Regions from separate parts of the Halomonas sp. BDJS001 genome, predicted to be linked through region 1. Evidence: predicted binding sites of a transcription regulator. Region 1 holds the regulator's gene; the other holds the start of a gene.
The links. The regulator FliA, encoded in region 1, starts transcription of late flagellar genes. The targets are predictions, from matches to a motif close to CTAAAGTTNNNNNNNNNNCNGCCGATA.
Positions count from the first base shown of each region.

Region 2: OM794_RS18200 (flagellin) is a predicted target of FliA. The motif match lies at 7,291-7,317, and genes of this name have one in related genera.

Region 1 covers NZ_CP110535.1:99,938-109,218, reverse strand. Annotated here, with positions in the region: gene OM794_RS00525 (hypothetical protein) at 42-632, shown strand; gene OM794_RS00520 (GGDEF domain-containing protein) at 643-1,257, opposite strand; gene OM794_RS00515 (GAF domain-containing protein) at 1,308-2,645, opposite strand; gene OM794_RS00510 (flagellar motor protein MotB) at 2,669-3,343, opposite strand; gene OM794_RS00505 (motility protein A) at 3,350-4,171, opposite strand; gene OM794_RS00500 (RNA polymerase sigma factor FliA) at 4,217-4,918, opposite strand; gene OM794_RS00495 (flagellar protein FlhE) at 4,945-5,373, opposite strand; gene OM794_RS00490 (hypothetical protein) at 5,399-5,971, opposite strand; gene flhF (flagellar biosynthesis protein FlhF) at 5,968-8,148, opposite strand; gene flhA (flagellar biosynthesis protein FlhA) at 8,208-9,281, opposite strand, start outside.
Region 2 covers NZ_CP110535.1:3,911,820-3,921,100, reverse strand. Annotated here, with positions in the region: gene OM794_RS18235 (exopolysaccharide biosynthesis protein) at 1-220, shown strand, start outside; gene OM794_RS18230 (YqhA family protein) at 251-811, shown strand; gene OM794_RS18225 (serine hydrolase domain-containing protein) at 840-1,862, opposite strand; gene OM794_RS18220 (hypothetical protein) at 2,262-2,603, opposite strand; gene OM794_RS18215 (UDP-glucose dehydrogenase family protein) at 2,776-4,101, shown strand; gene fliD (flagellar filament capping protein FliD) at 4,333-5,688, shown strand; gene fliD (flagellar filament capping protein FliD) at 5,863-7,212, shown strand; gene OM794_RS18200 (flagellin) at 7,388-8,251, shown strand; gene OM794_RS18195 (flagellin) at 8,506-9,281, shown strand, end outside.

The DNA of each region.
Region 1 (9,281 bases):
GACTGTTTTTTTTCGACTATTCGCCCAAGGATTTTGGTTAGATGGCTCAGATCATAACGACGACTCGCGCTCTGCATTTCCACTCGCCTTGGTTAGTCGCGATGGTCATCGCCGTCCCCATGATGGTCGCAACATCCATGGCGAACGCGGCCACGTTTAATACCGACGATGTGGTCATCCACGACCATTGGCAGTCAATGACGCTTTCACTGGGGGGGGAGCGCCACTACCGCGCAGTGGAAACCCACAGCTACTCGGATGCGACGCTAAGCCTGAATGCCACCTCGGGCGTTTGCGATTTACCCTGGCTGGAGATGCGCGTCACCCTTGAACAGCAGCAGGGGGAAAGCCGCGCAGTCAACTTAGTACCCGCCAGGCTGCGCATTGATGAGCAGCCTGTGATTGATACCATGGCGGAGTTTATTACTGAGCGGGGGGATGACGGCTTTTATGCCCACTTTTACCTCAGCGATATGCAGCCCCTGCTAGCGGATATGCGCCAGGGTGAGCAACTGTTTCTTGGCTTTGACCAGGAAGAGCGTGACCCCTGGTATATGACGTTTAGTCTGCAGGGCGCCGACGCGGCGATTAACCGGATGCTCACCCAGTGTGAAGGTAGCGGGGCTCACTAAGGTGCGAGTTTTAAAGCGCCGTAGCAGGCTCTAGCACCACCTCAACGCGATTGCGCCCACCATGCTTAGCGCGATACATGGCATTGTCGGCCCGGGAAATAAGGGTTTTACAGCTGTCACCCGGCTGCCAAACGGCGACACCGATACTCACCGTAATCGTTTGATCAAGCCCCTCTATACGCAGCTCTGCTACCAGCGAGCGCAGCCGCTCGGCCAGGCCAATGGCGGCGCCAACCTCGGAATGGGTCGCCAGCACAATAAACTCTTCGCCTCCCCAGCGCCCCAGATGGTCGCAACCCCGCAGCGAGCTTTCCACTAAGCGCGCCAGAGCCACTAGCACCTCGTCCCCCACGCTATGGCCATGGGCATCGTTGATCTGCTTAAAGTTATCCACATCGAACAAGAGCAGGGCAAAGGCGGCGGCGTAACGCTTGGCAGCTACCAGCTCGGCATTGATCGCCTCTTCAATGCGGTAACGGTTCCACACCTGGGTGAGCGGATCAAAGTGGGCTAATTGCTCAAGGCGCTGGTTGGCCTCGGCAAGGGCTTTGCGCTCGTGTTCCAGGTGCATATTCAATGAGCTAATTTCATAGGCCGAAATCGCCAGCGTCAGGTCTTCCCCCAAGTCTACCGCCGCTAAGCGCTCTACCCGCAGCCACGCTTCACTTCTGCCGACTACCTCTTCAGACCAAGCAACGGAGCCAGTATCACGGCCGGTTTAGGGTTGGTTGTAGGCTGCATCGCCCAATACAGCGTTTCCACCTGCTCAGGGCGTAAAAAAAACAGCCAGGCGCGCTGGGTCGAACTCATTGGCAGCGGCACTGCTAGAGCCCCACACTGCTCGGGCATGGCTAGCGAAGCGGTTAACGTCTCTTTGCCGATTTCGCGCGTGCACCAAGGACCGCTATGTACATGAGTTCTTTCCAGGCGCAGCACAAACTGGCTTATCGCTTCTGGAGTCGGCGTCACACCCGCTTGATAAGCGCCACCATTCACCCACAGCACCACGCCATGGGCGCGAAACAGCTTCATCCAGATAGCCGCCTGCTCATGAAGTAACTGTTGGGGACTTTGCGGCTCGCTGCGCGCTCGCGCACTGAGCACCAGACTATCCTGAACCCGTTGTAGGTAGCGGGCTTCTTGACGCGCCCGTAGCAGCAGCATGCGTTGGGTGGCCATTTGTACGAGGGTGCGAACAGCATCACGCACGGGGGGCTCAACCGAATGCGGCGCAGGTGAGTGGCAAAACACTAGCCCCCATAAGCCGGTATCCCCCTGAATGGCTAAACTGAATGAGCCCCGCACGCCCAGACGGTTTAAATAGCGCTGCCGTTCTGGCGCAGGTGCGCGTAAAAAACTACCGTTAAGGCTCGCTCCCGGGACGGCGGGGATCAGCGTTTCAGTAGGAGCATTAACGTCTTCAATTAACCGTACAGGGGAGTGTTGGTAACTTTTGCGCAAGGCGACAGGGAAGTCGCTGGCAGGAAAGCGTTGACCTAACAGCGAGGGCAGCCGTTTTCCCAATGCTTCTGCGACCATCAAACCATGCCAATCGCTATCGAAATGGCACACGGTGACACGATCATGACCGGTGAGCTGTTGAACAGCGTTAACCAGGCAGTCGAGGAGTTCTTGCTGATGCGTCGCTTCAACCAAATGCCTCAGCCGCTCAGTCACCGTACCCAGCAGACGACGCTTACTACGGGGGTTGAGTGGCTCAATCTCGACAATGACCTGCTCACCCGCTCGATAAGCGTGGATTTGAAAACGTGCGTGTCGGTGCTTGGAACGAATAAACATTAAAGGGCCTGGAAGCCGCTGCTGCCCCTGCAATTCACGACGCACCCGCTGACTTAGCCGTTTCCCCAACACGCAGGCTAGCGTAAGCTGCCCATGTTCAGGGCGCTCAAAACCAATTAAGCGGGTTAAGTTAGTACTAGTAGTTTGGATGCAGCGACAATCGGCATCGACGACCAGCAGGGCTCCAAACGACTGCAATCGCGGGTGGTACATGGACACAAACGTGGCCTCGAAATCTATTCACCCTCGACCTGCTGCCTTAGCAACAGCTCTACGCGACGGTTGGCAGCGCGGCCCTCCGCCGTTGCGTTTGGTTCCATGGGTTGGGTGTCGGCATAACCGACGGCCCGCATACGAGAGATATTGAACCCTTGGCGCTCTAAATGCCTCACCACAGCAATAGCACGCGCTGATGAGAGCTCCCAATTAGAGGGGAAGCGGGCCGTTGAAATAGGCACGCTGTCGGTGTGGCCTTCCACCGAAATCTGACCGTCAAAACGGGTCAGCACATCGATAAGGCTTTCTATCACATCTTGCCCACGGGACGTCAGTACCGCTTGGCCGCTGGGAAATAAAAGGCTGGTATCAATGCGGAGCGTGAGCCCTTCGCGCCCTTGGGAAACGCTGACACCAGGGATATCGAGCCCGTCAAACTGGGGTTGAACCCCTGAATGGCGGGGCTGGATACCGGTGGCCAGAGACGCCAGAGGCAGTGATGATACAGCGCTGGCTGAACGCATGAAAGCAGTATCAGCCGCTTCACCGCCGCCCGGCGGCGTCAGGGAAAGCAGTAGCACAAAAAGCGTGATGAGCAGCGTCAGCACATCTAAATAGCTGGTTAGCCAACCCTCATCGCCATCGCCTGGCGATGGCGTCATTTCCAGTGCATGGCGTGTATCACGGTCAAGCATCTGGTCTTACCCCTTCACCGCCGAACTAACCGACGAATCAGGCCTGGGTTTGACGCTGTTATCACGGATCTCATCGTGGTAATTAGCCACAAAGGAGTTGAGGGTCTCTTCAATAAACGACGGTAGGCGACGCTTGGTAATCAGCGAAATACCCTCCAGTACCATGTTCATGGTAATCAGCCGCTCTTCGGTGCGGCGCTCTAGCTTCACCGCAATCGGCTTAAACACCAAGTTGGCGAGTAAAATGCCGTAGAAGGTGGTGAGCAGCGCCACTGCCATGCGCGGGCCAATGACCTGTAAGTCGCCAGCGTCCATGACCTCCAGCATGTTGACCAGCCCCACCAGGGTGCCGATCATGCCAAAGGCAGGTGCATAGGTCGCCATGGTACGGAAAATTTGTGCTTCAGCATGCTCACGGGCTTTAAGGCGGGCAATGCGCCAGCGCAGCATGTCAAAAATTTCATCCTCTTTGGTATTGGCAATGACCAGTTGGATCCCGGTACGTAAAAACGGATTGCGGGTATGCTCCAACTCGCGCTCGACCGCGCGTACATCGCCTTTAAACCACAGCCGGGACATATCGACCAACTCGCGGATATCGTCACGCATGTAGGTATTTTCACGCCTGAAGACCAGGCCTACCAAGCGTACAACCCGGAGCACCTCTTTCAGTGGATAGCTAATAAAGGTAGCCGCCAGGGTTCCGGTCACCACGATGGCAAGCCCCGGAAAATTGATAAAGCTTTCCGGGGACTCTGCTGTGAAAAACAGCACGCTCACCAACAGCAGTATGCTGGCAAATATGCCTATCAACGTCGAAGGATTCATCCACGGCTCCTTGCCGGTCACAAGTGAGTAAAAAAAACGTTGGCGTTATGCCGAGTCGTGTAAACGCGCGCGTAAACGACTCACGGCTTGGCTGTGCAGTTGTGAAACACGTGATTCCGTCACGCCCAGCACAGCGCCTACTTCCTTGAGGTTGAGTTCTTCTTGGTAGTACAGCGCCATGAGCAGCTTTTCACGCTCGGGAAGCGCTTCAATCGCTTCAATCAGCGTTTGACGCTGCTGACCGTCCAGCAACTGCTCGAACGGTGAATTGCCCAGTTCATTACTGACAGGCTCTCCGCCATCAGCCACTAGTTCTTCAAACGGCAGCAGTTGTCCGCTGTTAGTGTCATTGAGAAGCTGCTGATACTCACTCAGCGGCATCTCAAGGTGTTGAGCGATTTCGTTCTCTTCCGGGGCGCGCCCTAACAATTGCTCTAATTGGCGAACGGCGCTGTCCACCGCGCGCGCTGAACGGCGCACGCTGCGGGGCAGCCAGTCGCGGGTACGTAACTCATCCATCATGGCGCCGCGAATACGCTGACTGGCAAAGGTCGCGAACGTCGCGCCCTGGGTAGCATCGAAACGGCCCAGCGCCTCGAGCAGCCCCACCATCCCGGCCTGAATAAGGTCATCGAGCTCAATACTCGCCGGCAATCGAACCTGTAATGTTAAGGCCTGACGTCGCACCAGTGGCATGTATTGCGTCAACAGCTCATTTTGTTTAATCCTGCCCTGTGCTGTGTACATATTCTCGCCTCGCGGCTAATCAGCCTTCACTGATAGTTCACAATCAATTGCAACCCCTGCACACGTACAGGCCGCTGGCCTGGGCGCAAGGCGAAGCGAAAATGCAGTGGCGCATCGGCAGCCCGCCCCTCAAGCGCAGTGGTAGAACCCCGCATACCAGTTAATGCAACACACTGCTCAGGATGGCAGAGCCAAGCGTTTAATAGTGCACCGGGTGGATGCTGAAATTGCCACTGTATACGCCCAAGCTGGCCTGATTGAAGGTTTCCGACAGCGGGTGGGGAAGCTGTTTTACTACTGCTTGCCCGATCACTCATTGCCACCATCAGCCCTGGTATCTGGCTGCTCCAGCTACCGGGTGCCGCCTGGGCACTCCCTGTTAATCCTGCGATTAGCCCCCCTGCCATCAGTACTAAGACCCGTGGCAGCCTCACTCTTAATAGCCAGCTTAGCATGCTTAGTCTCCTCGGCAGAGTATGCTCATCGTGCAAGTACCAGTAACTCCATATTTAAGTAGTAATCAGCAGCTTCACGCAAGTTATTGAGCAGCCCTTGACGCGGCAAGTGCGGCTCATGGAGCGCTAGTAAACGACGCGGTCCGCCACGTTCATGGAGCTGTCGCAAGGTACGGAACATGACAGCGAAGGTATCGGCATCGCTACTGATCCATAGCGCCCAACGGCTGTATTGCTCGCGAAGCTGAGCAAGGTCGGACGTTTCCGCCATGACGATTCGAATGTCCCAATCATCAGGGTGACCGGCCCAGTGGCGACCTAGCGCTGACCACTGACCGAGGCGTGCTTTAACCTTATTAACGTGCACGGCACCACTACCGGGTAGTCCAACCACCACAAGTGGGATTTTAGGTTTGGGCGGCGCCAACGTTGTTGGCGCTTCCACCGCGGTGGTCGTTGGCATTAAGAAAGATGAGGACTGCTCAGGCTCGGGGACATGCTCTGCTGCCGCCGCATCAACAGCACCCTCCGCCTGCTGCTGTTGGCGCTGCAAGTTTGCCCACTTGCGCAGTCCCGAGGCTTGATCCTGTTCGCTCACGCCACACCCTCTCGACTCACACTGCCCATTTGACGAATCGCATCCCGCGCCATAAAGGCATAGATCAACGCATCGAGCATGCCGGTATCGCGGCGACGGCGACTAGCCCCTAGTAGATTGAGGAGATCGCCACGCAGCGTCTGCGCCTCCTCATCATCGGCAATATCGAGATGGCCGGCGACTGACGCCACACCGCTGGCCATTAACAGGCGAACTTCCGCATTTAAATCACCGCTATCAGCCTCTTTTAGCTGCTGCCACGCGCGCCGGGTCAAGGCAGCCAAGCCTTCGCTTTGCAGCTGGGTTAACAGCAGTGAGAGCACCTCGGCCCCTAACCGAGCTGGGGTAAGCCAGTAGCGGCGCACCACCACTTTGGCGCTTTCCGGATCGCGTACCTCCCCGTACCAGGCGAGCAGAGCACAGCCGCTGGCGTCCTCAACTTCAGCGTAGGCGGTCCATAGCTGCACCGATTGGCCGCGAAAACGTACGCCCACATGGTGCGTAAGCACACTGTCATTAAACAGCTGACGGATCGTCTGGCGCTCGTGGTGAAAGAGTACCCGATGACTGGGGGGGACTTGGCTGACCCAGGTCAAATGCTCGGCTTCTAGCCACGCTAGCGCATCCGATTCGGGAAAACGCGGTAGCAAGTGCACCGCGACACCGCTTGATGAAGACAACGCGGCCATGCGCGGTTGCCACCCTGCAGGATGGCGATGCTGCAGCCAGGGTAGCGCTAACCAGGCACCATTTGTGTCCAGCCCAATGTCGGGCATTGCCCAATCGCAGCCGCGCTCATTACGCCGAGGAGCCCATGCCATGCCTAAGGTGGTATCCGTCGCTGGGTAACCGGCGAGCAGCGCGTCCAGGCGCGTTTCCTGCACACGGCTAGGTAGCGAGGCTAAGTCCCAGATCTCTTCTAATGCCGCAAACCCTGTGACGCGTTGGCGCAATCTCGCCAGTAACGATGATAAACGACGCCCCTGTCCCAGCACATCCCGCGACCAGCGCGGCATCCCCATCGGGACATCCGCACGTTGCGCCCCCTCACGCTGTGGTGTTGCCGTACTCAGTGCTTGATCCACTAGCGCGCCAGGGGCTGCTATCACCATATCTTCGGGCACCTGCTGACCATTGGAACCGAACAGCACGCGCATCCCGTGGCGCATAATAATGTCTAACACTGGTGCCAGACGCCCCGCCTCATCCTGCTTGGTAATAATGCAGTCATCTAACTCTGCGCCCGCCGCTCGCGCGGCTTGACGATAGCGCAGCACAACTTCCTCGAGGGTTTCCGGCTGGCTGGCGGCATTAAGCAGCAGCACCAAACGCACCCGCGAACGTCCGCCCTGGAGGTGGGCAATCTGTTCGATCACTCGTTGGTCACGCTGACTCATACCTACGGTATCGATAATCACCCACTGCTTGCCCTGCAGGCGGCCCAGCAAATCGTCGATGGGTTGCTCTGCATCCAGCGCGTACATCGGGGTGTCCAGCAGGCGTGCATAGATGCGCAGCTGCTCATGGGCACCAATCCGGAAGCTATCAGTGGTGACCAGCGCTACCGGGCGGGTACCGTGACGCATCACAAAACGGGCGGCAAGCTTGGCAGTGGTAGTGGTTTTGCCCACCCCCGTGGGCCCCACCAGGGCGACAATCCCGGTTTGATCAAAAAAGCTTGGCTCATCGCTCAACACGCAGAGACGATCCATCAATTGCTGGCGCAGCCACTGCAGCGGCGCTTCACTGTTGCCGTCTAATCTGGCGAGCGATCCGGGCATTCCCACCAGCAGCTCATCGGTGAGCTCACTGCTAAAACCGACATTCCATAACAGTTGGCGCAGCCTCGCAGCCGTACCGGTGGGCGCCGCTGGCGTTGGTGAAGCAGCATGGGCTGACTGGCTGTTTGCCAGCAGCGCTCGCATATCCTGCATTTCCCGTAGTAAGCGCTCACTCATCGCCTGCATGGGGTCTTGTGTCGGAGGTGGCGGCGTTTCGGTGGGTGCGGGTTCCGGTGAAGGTTCAAAGTGGTCAATGGCTTCATCCGCCATGGCCAAAATTTCAACGCCCCCTTCGGTACGCCGATTGGCCACAATCAAGGCGTCTTCTCCGAGCGTTTCACGCACTTGGCGCATCACATCACGACTATTGGCTCCCACGAAACGTCTAACGCTCATGATTTACCTTTTGCCTATTCTGGAAATGGTCAACGCTAGCCTACCACGGCGTGTCGTCATTAACGTCCGCCGACTATTGTCGTCACTCTTAATGTGCGGTCATCAGGGATTTCAGCCTGGGACAACACCGACATATGGCGTAGACGGCGGCGCAAAAAGCGCGAAAGCACCGCCCGCAGCGAGTGCTGCACAACCAGCACCGGCGGCTCGCCGGAGCTTTCGTGACGCTCCAGCGCCTGCTGCGCCTGAGTCATCAGCGTTTCTGCCAACCCGGGTTCCATGGCGCCGTTACCGTTCATGGCCTGTACCAGCACCTGCTCCAGCTGGGCATCCAGGCCCATAACATTAAGCGTCTCCTGCCCTGCAAACCACTGCTGGACAATGGCCCGCCCCAGAGAAACACGCACCAGCGCCGTCAGTTCGTTAGGATCTTTTTGCTGGGTGGCATACTCCGCCAGGGTATCGAGAATAGTGCGCATATCGCGGATAGAGACATCTTCATCGAGCAGATTTTGCAGGATACGCTGCAACACCGTCAGCGAAATAGCTTTCGGGATCACCTCTTCGACCAGGGCTTTCTGATCATCACCCATTTTATCCAGCAGCTTCTGGACTTCCTGACGGCCCAGCATCTCGGGCGAATGGCGGTGCAGCAGATGGTTCAAGTGGGTCGCTATGACGGTACTGGCGTCCACCACGGTGTAGCCATACACCTGAGCGTGTTCACGCTGGTTGCTATCAATCCAGACAGCGGGCAAACCAAAGGCAGGATCCTGGGTATGGGTGCCCTGCAGCTCACCGGAAACCTGCCCTGGGTTGATCGCCAGCCATTTACCCGGCTGCGCCTCGGCGCGGCCAATCTCGGCGCCTTTCATGGAGAGCACATAGGCGTTAGGCGGCAGCTCCAAATTATCGCGTATATGCACCACCGGCGGCAGGAAGCCTACTTCTTGAGCGAATTTCTTACGCACGCTCTTAATCCGCCCAAGCAACTCGCCTTTTTGGCGCGAATCGACCAGCGGGATTAAGCGATGCCCCACTTCCAGGCCCAGGGTATCGACCAGTTGCACATCTTCCCAACTCGCTTCGGGGGTCTCTTGCAGAGGCACAGGGGCCGCGGCGATCTCCTCTTT
Region 2 (9,281 bases), 1.2 Mb from region 1:
GCTGACGGGCTATATCGGCATTCGAGTGACTGCCGCGATTTGTTTATTGATCGCGCTGGCAATGCCGCCGATGGAGTTTATTCCCTTTTCGGCCAACGGTGCTGGGCTGGCGCTGACGCTACTGGGGCTAGGTTTGGTTGCCCGCGATGGCATTGCGCTGTTACTGGGGTTTGCGCTATTCGGCGCCACCTGCGCCTTCATCACGATGAACCTGATATAACAAAACCTGATATAAAAAAGGAGTATCGCTGTGTCCAACCCGATTTCAACGCCGCCGCCAAAGCCCCCAGAGAGCCAGAATGATTGGGAGCGCCGCATTGAAACGGCGCTATGGAACTCACGCTTTTTGGTGATGCTCGCGGTCGTGCCCAGCCTATTGGGATCGTTAATGCTGTTTATCGTTGGCACTGTCGATATTTTCAAGGTGGTCGCCGACGTAATGAGTTACTACCTATTAGGGGGCACCCAGGACATCCACGACAGCCTAGTGCCCGATATCATTATTGCGGTGGATATCTACCTGATCGCCATCGTACTGCTAATTTTCGGCTTGGGGGTTTACCGCTTATTCGTTTCCCGCATCGATCAAGCCGAAGAGAGCAATTTGCGTCACCCCTTTAATGTCGCCTCGCTAGACCAGTTGAAAGATAAAATCGCCCGGGTGGTGATTCTGGCAGTGATTATTGAGTTTTTCCGCGCCGTGGTCGACATTCGCTTTGCCACGCCCCTGGAAGCCATCTATTTAGCGCTTTCTGTCCTGGCGCTGGCAGCCGCGCTCTATTTGATGAGCCTGGGCCATAAAGGTGAATAAGCGTTAGCACAGTTGCGAACTGCCCGTGCTACTGACTACTTTCTATTAGCAAACCTTCTACCAGCCTATTTAACTGCTGCTGGAACTGCCCGCCGGGCGAGGGAGGGTTCGGGTCTGAAGTGATTACCACGGTCATTTCACGCTCGGGAATAACGAACAGCGCCTGGCCGCCATATCCGCGCCCGTAGTACACATCTTCGCCCGCCAACTGGGTAATAAACCAACCATAGCCGTATCCGTCGCCAGTCCAGCGTGATGTGCCGCGCGGCTGCCATGATTCTTCTACCCAGCCCTCTGGCAGAATGCGCTGTTCGTCTCCTGCCTCATTAAAGACGATGCCATCATTCCGATACAGCTCGCCCACCTCTATCAGTGCTCGCGGCGAGAGCTGCATATCATTGCCGCCAAAGTAGATCCCTTGCGGGTCGCGTAGCCAGGGGCGAATGGTGATATTAAGCGGATCTCCCAATAGGCGCTGGGCAAGGGCATGGGTCGACTCGCCGCTGGCGTGGGTGAGCGCAGCGGAAAGCAAGTGGCTTGTGCCGGTGGAGTAGAGCATCCGCCCACCGGGGGCATCCACAAAAGGGCGGGTAATGGCATCATTCACCCAGTTAGCGCTGGCGACCCAGGCGCTGTAATTGCCGCCTGACGTTCGTTCTAGCCCTGCCTGCTGGGCGAGTAGGTGCGCAACGGTGATTTCATTAACACGCGGGTCGGTGCCGCTCGGCAGATGATCGCCAAGTAGCGCCACCATAGGTTGTTCAGCGGATTCAACGATGCCCGCTTCAATCGCTGCCCCGGTAATGGCAGCCAGCACGGTTTTGGACAGCGACTTAATGTTGGCAGGCGAGGCCACCCCCGGCCCACCCTGGTGCAACTCATGAATAATCTCACCATCGTAGGCCACTACCACACTATGTACGCGGTCTAGTTGGCGGGTTTGGCGATCTAGCGCCTGGAGAGCGTCTGCAGAAGGTTCATTCGCTGTGGCATAGGTGGTGGGTAACAACGAAATAACGGCAAACGAAACAAGCAAAGCAGTAGCGCGCATCGCAACACCTTCGGTATGAGTGGCAAAGGTTCGAGGTTTAGAAGTAGCAGAGGTTCCGCAGTACATGCACAGCCATGTTCTAACAGAGAAATGCAGCGATATTACGCAAAACCTGAAAAAGCCTGCTAGGCTAGGGGTGTTGATTCATGGGCAAGCAAGCCTTTGATTTCCCTAAAACGCAACAAGCAAGGAGCGCCCTATGCGTAATATTATTTACATTATTGGTCTTATCGTGGTTGTGCTGTTCATTCTTTCGATGCTTGGCCTGCGCTAACATCTAGGCACTGGTTTCATACAGCATGCCAACAAAAACCGCCCGAAGCGTTTGCTTGCGGGCGGTTTTATTATGAGCAGCTTTTATAAGCTGCTGAGTTCAGCAATGCTTGGCAACAGCTTGCGTTAAGCGCAATCAGCAGCCCCTTGGCCAAACATATCAAACATTATTTCACGGCCAAGGCGAGTCAGTACAAAGCGGCCATACTCATTGAAGGTGGCGGCTTCACTGGCTTCCATCACTTGCTGGCAGGTTGCCCATGTGGGGGTTGCGGCACATAGTGTGAGCAGTTCACGGTGGGCTAAACCGCGCTGGGGTAAGGTAATGGTTTCCAGGACATGGCCGTTATCGTAGAGCAGCTCAGCGGCGATCGATAAGCATTGACGAAGGCTACGCTGAACGTTCGCAGTAGTCGACAGCCCACTTGACGAGGGGGCAGAGTGTTCTTTCGTAGGCTCGGGAGTCATCGTATGTTCTCCAACGGTCAGCACCAAATCGGGCTTGTTGCAGCGCATTATAAACCAAAGTCGATGTTAGACCAAGGTCTATAAGGTGGAGCGGATCTCCCACTATTGAGCTCATCAACGGTAGGTCAATGTGCTACGCTCGCTATCACGTATTTTAGCGAGTTAATAAGTCATGCATATCAGTGTATTCGGAACCGGTTATGTCGGTCTTGTGGCAGGCGCTTGCTTAGCCGATGTTGGCCATCAAGTCACCTGTATGGATGTTAACGCTGAGCGGATTGAACAGCTTAATGGCGGCGACGTACCGATTTTTGAGCCAGGGCTAAGTACCATCGTTGCCCACAACATAGCGGCGGGCCGTTTACGCTTTACCACCGATGCTGCTCAAGCGGTAGCCAGTGGTGAACTGCTATTTATCGCGGTGGGAACGCCGCCCGATGAAGATGGCAGTGCCGATCTTCGCTATGTGCTAGAGGTGGCGCGCACGATCGGCCAGCATATGGATAGTTATAAGCTGGTGATTGATAAATCTACCGTGCCCGTGGGAACCGCCGAGAAAGTCCAAGCCGTTATCAATGATGCACTTCAACAGCGCGGCGAATCACTCGCGTTTGACGTCTGTTCGAACCCAGAGTTTATGAAAGAAGGTGCCGCGATCGAGGACTTTACCCGCGGCGCGCGGATTATCGTCGGCACCGAAAGCGAACGCGTGAAATCACGTATGCAAGAGTGCTACGCCCCCTACAATCGCAACCACGAAAAACTGATGTTTATGAGCGTGCGGGCCGCCGAACTCACCAAATACGCCGCCAACGCCATGCTCGCCACCAAAATCAGCTTTATGAACGAGATCGCCAACCTTGCCGAAAGGCTTGAAGTGGATGTGGAGGACGTACGGCGTGGTATTGGCAGCGACCCCCGTATTGGTTACCACTTTATCTATCCAGGCTGTGGTTACGGTGGTTCCTGTTTTCCCAAAGATGTCCAGGCGCTAGAGCGTGCTGCGCGTCAGCTAGGCTATACGCCGGAACTGCTCAGCGCCGTCGAGTCAGTGAATTTACGCCAAAAACAAACGCTGTTCACAAAATTGCAAGATAACTTAGGCAATCTAAGTGGTAAGACCATCGCTGTGTGGGGCTTGGCCTTTAAACCCAACACGGATGATATGCGTGAAGCCCCAAGCCGCACGTTAATGGAAGCGCTCTGGCAAGCAGGTGCCAAGGTGCAGGCGTTTGACCCTGAGGCAATAGCGGAGTGTCGGCGCATCTATGGCGAACGGGATGACCTAATGCTGGCCGGCGACCGTATCCAGGCAGTCAAAGGCGCAGATGCGCTGGTGATCTGCACTGAGTGGAAAGAGTTTCGAAGTGTCGATTTTGATTGGCTAGCCGACCAGTTGGCTGAAAAAATCGTCATCGATGGGCGTAATTTGTACACGCCCAGCGCTGTTGAAGAAGCAGGTTTGCGGTACATAGGGGTGGGGAGAAAGAGCAATTAAGAGAGGTATCTATCATCGCGTTTTTACTGATTAATTCGTGTATGCATTACTAGAAGTTACTTGGGATTACGTGTTAATACGAAAAAAAGAGGAGAATATTTAAGTTATTCTTCACCTTGCCGAGGTTTTAAGGTAAGTGTATTAAAAACAGTGTTACGCAGGGCTGCGCAGATATGCGCTTACTGAAGGCAGCAAGCGTAGCTACATGTATTCAAAAAAAGGCTTTGGTTTATGGCTGCTATTACATCACTAGGCATCGGTTCTGGCTTGGATCTGAACGGCTTGCTGGAGCAATTAAAAACGGCAGAACAAGCGAAGCTTGAGCCCATTGCGCAGCAGATTAAGTCTGAGCAAACGCAGATATCTGCCTATGGTCAGCTTAAAAGTGCGCTTGAGCAGTTTCAAAGTTCTGCTGAGGCCCTCAACGATGGTTCGTCATTCGAGAGCTTGACAACCAATGTCGAGGGCAGCGCCGTTGGTGCTGTTAGCAGCAATGAGGCCCAGCCAGGCCAGTACGAAGTCGAGGTCAATCAGTTAGCTACCGCCAGTAGCTTGGTGACGGAACGTCTAGAAACAGCAGTGGAAAGTATAGTGACGGGCGAACAGTCTTTAGATTTTACTATCGCTGATGGCAACCTGACCACGATTACTATCCCTGACGGCAGTTCTCTTGAAGATATGCGTGACGCCATTAATGAGCAGAGCGATGGCCGCTTAAATGCCTCCATTATCAATGATGGCGAAGGTTATAGGCTTTCCGTTAATGCCACCGATACCGGCGCAGACGCGAGTATTGAAAGCACTAATTTTTCTGACATTCTAGCCGCTGGCGTCGCAACCTCCGACGCACAGGTAGTTCAAGCAGGCCAGGATGCGGCGTTTAACGTCAATGGAATCGATATCGTTAGCCCCACCAATCAAGTGGAAGGTGCAATTCAAGGCGTTACCTTGAATCTTGCTGAGGCTGGCGCGACGAGCACTGTAACCGTTGAGCAGGATGATGAAGCTATTCGCGAGCAGGTCACCGCTTTTGTTGATGATTTCAACACGCTCAAAGAGACCATCACGACTTTGACAGCCTTTGACCCAGAGACGGGTCAGGCGGCAGGATTGAATGCCGATGCAACCACTCGGGCTGTTGAAAGAGAGATTCGCCAAACAATCAGTGCAGTTGTCGGTGGAGATGGCTTTAACGTGTTATCTGATATTGGTATTTCACTTCAAGTAGATGGCAAGCTAAAGATTGACGAAAATAAGTTAGATAACATTGTTGCTACTCAGCCAGACCAGCTAGCCAATTTTTTTGCAGGCGATAGCGAGGAAGGTGGTATGGCTGGTCAAATAGCTTCAGCGCTTGAGGGTCTTGTCGGTACAGGTGGTCGGCTTGAAAGTGCCGTTAGCTCATCTGAAAGCCGTGTTAGTTCGTTGGAAGACCGTTTTGCGACCACTGAAAGCCGCATTGAGCAGACCGTTGAGCGTTATCGCACGCAGTTTCAAGCAATGGACGGTATGGTCGCGCAAATGAACCAAACCAGCGCCTATTTGACTCAGCAGTTTGCAACGCTGGGCCAGCAAAACCAAAATTAAGCAGATAAGCTTGCTAAAATAATGGCTTACAAAAAATGCTCAGCACAAAGTGCTGGGCATTTTTTTGCAATGCCTTAAAAACAGCTTAAAAAAGGCGCTACCTCTAAAGTTTGTTCCTCCGCAGCCGATAAATTATCTAGATACCTTTATCTACTACTTATAAGGAACTGAGTCATGGCTTCGATAACTGCACTTGGTGTGGGCTCTGGGCTGGATTTGAATGGTTTGGTAGAACAGCTTAAAGCGGCCGAAAAGCAAAAGCTTGTACCCATTTTACAGCAGCAAAGTGCTCAGAAAACCAAAATTTCAGCTTATGGGCGCCTTGAATCAGCAATGGATCGCGTGCAAACCTCCATCGCTAAGCTTAATGATGCTTCTACGTTTAAGCAGCAAAAAAGCACCGTGACGGGTGACGGCGTGCTGGCGACCGCAGGCGAAACCGCTAACGCAGGGCGTTATGAAGTCACCGTTACCCAATTGGCACGTTCTGGCAGCGCTGCTTCCAACAGTGTAGCGTTAGACCAAGAGCTAACCGCAACCGATACGACGCTGACGCTTGAGTTTGGTGCTGGCGGTACCCAAACAAGCTACGACGTGACTATTTCAGCAGGCAGTACGCTGGCGGATGTTCGTGACCAAATCAACGCGGATAAAGAGTCTGGCGTCACTGCTTCTATCGTTAATGACGGCACTGGATACCGTTTAGCGCTGAGTTCAAAAGAGACAGGCCAAGATGCGTCACTGGAGGGCTTCTCAGGCTTGGCATCGCTGACCATGGATGCAGCTACCCAGCGTTCAGGTCAGAACGCTGAGTTGAATGTTAATGGCATTGCTATTACCAGTAAAACCAACCGCGTTGAAGAGGCAATCCAAGGCGTAACGCTTGACCTTACAGCTGTCTCTGGAAACCCTGTAACGCTGGTGATTGAGCGCGATGAAGCTTCGCTGAAAGAAGCAATTAATGATTTCGTTAAAAACTACAACGAAATGAAGTCCACCGTTGGCCGAATGACCGCCTATAACGGCGAAGGCGAAACATCAGGCGAGCTGGTGGGTGACCGCACCGTGCGCACCATTGAAGACCGCCTACGCCGGGATATCACAGACAACCTCGGAACGGGCGATATTACACGCCTTTCTCAACTGGGTATTGCCATTGATGAGAAGGGACGACTTAAGGTCGATGAAGATAAGTTAGACGATGCAGTCGCCAACAACCCTGAAGGTCTAACTGCCTTTTTTGCAGGTGACTCCAAAGAGGGCGGCTTTGCAGGGCGGCTAAATGCAACGCTTGAAGCCATCACTGCTGAAGATGGCATTATTCAGAGCTCGGTGACTAGCGCTGAACAGCGGGTTGATAGCCTGGATGTGCGCAAGCTGCGTATGGAGGCAAGTATCGAGCGAAGCACCGAGCGTTACCGCAAGCAGTTTGGGCAATTGGATGGCTTGATCGCTCAGATGAACTCAATGAGCAGCTACCTCTCTCAGCAGTTTGACATGCTGGGTAATATGCAGAAAAAGTAATTAATAAAGCGGTTGGAAAAGTGGTTGAGAAAACATCTGAAAAGTTACAGTAAATTACATAAAAAAGAGCATTTTTTTCTAAAGAAGTAGGCGGGGCTGCCGTTAATTATAATAACGGCGACGCAAGCGCCGCTAAGCAGGCCATAAGGCCAGTTAAATTTCGAGGAGCACTTACATGTCTGTAATTAACACTAACATTACTGCCCTGATCGGCCAGAATAATCTGTCCAACTCCCAGTCCATGCTGGCTAAAGCGCAAGAGCGTCTCTCTTCTGGTCTGCGCATCAACAGCGCTGCTGACGATGCTGCGGGTCAAGCCATCGCCAACAAAATGACGGCTCAGATCCGCGGCATGGATCAGGCTAGCCGTAATGCTAGCGACGGTATCTCCCTGGTGCAGACCATGGAAGGCGGCCTGGATCAAATCAACGACAACCTGCAGCGTATTCGTGAGCTAGCGGTACAGGGTGCTAACGACACTAACGCCGCAGAAGACCGTGATGCGATCGTTACCGAGATCAACGAGCGTCTAGCTGAGATTGATCGTGTAGCTGGTAGCAACAACTTTAACGGTACGAACCTGCTGAATGTCAGCGGTGGCGGCACTCTTAATATCCAGGTTGGCTCCAATACTGAAACAGAAGACGTCATTTCTGTTACCACTCTTGACGCTACCGTTTCAGGTCTTGGGTTGGATGCATCAGGTGGTGCTATCACTGGTTCGACCTTTGCAATTACTTCTGGCGGCGCAGTTCACGGCGAATTCCAAAGCTTGGTTGATGCTGTTGATACCGCCACTGAAACACTGGATACCAACCGCGCTACCTTGGGTGCTACCCTTAACCGTTTCGACTCTGTAATCGATAACCTAGCGACGACGTCTACCAATCTCTCTGAAGCCCGCTCACGTATCGAAGACGCTGATTACGCTGTTGAAGTGTCTAACATGACACGTGCTAACATTCTGCAGCAGGCCGGTACTTCCATGCTGGCACAGGCGAACCAGACGCCGCAGTCTGTACTATCTCTGCTGGGCTAATCGTTTAGCTAGTAATGCACAACAGAAAGTAACGACGGGGCCAATAGGCCCCGTTTTTATTTTTTAAGGCAGACGACTCCAAGCACTGACGATTAAAAGCAACTGTCGCATTCATCAAGTTAATTTACATTGGCTTACACAAAAAAAGGGATTTTTATTAAAGAAGCAGTTGGAGCTGCCGTTAATTATAATAACGGCAACGCAGGTGCCGCAAAGCAGGCCTCAAGGCCAGTTAATTTCCAAGGAGCACTCACATGTCTGTAATCAACACTAATATTACTGCCCTGATCGGCCAGAATAACCTCTCTAATTCTCAGTCCATGCTGGCCAAGGCGCAAGAGCGCCTCTCTTCTGGTCTGCGCATCAACAGCGCTGCTGACGATGCTGCGGGTCAAGCCATCGCCAACAAAATGACGGCTCAGATCCGCGGTATGGATCAGGCTAGCCGTAATGCTAGCGACGGTATCTCCCTGGTACAGACCATGGAAGGCGGCCTGGATCAAATCAACGACAACCTGCAGCGTATTCGTGAGCTAGCGGTACAGGGTGCTAACGACACTAACGCCGCAGAAGACCGTGATGCGATCGTTACCGAGATCAACGAGCGTCTAGCTGAGATTGATCGTGTAGCTGGTAGCAACAACTTTAACGGTACGAACCTGCTGAATGTCAGCGGTGGTGGCACTCTTAATATCCAGGTTGGCTCCAATACTGAAACTGAAGACGTCATTTCTGTTACCACGCTTGACGCTACCGTTTCAGGTCTTGGATTGGATGCATCAGGTGGTGCTATCACTGGTTCGACCTTTGCAATTACTTCTGGCGGCGCGGTTCACGGCGAATTCCAAAGCTTGGTTGATGCTGTTGATACCGCCACTGAAACACTGGATACCAACCGCGCTACCTTGGGTGCTACCCTTAACCGTTTCGACTCTGTAATCGATAACCTGGCGACGACGTCTACCAATCTCTCTGAAGCCCGTTCACGTATCGAAGACGCTGATTACGCTGTTGAAGTGTCTAACATGAC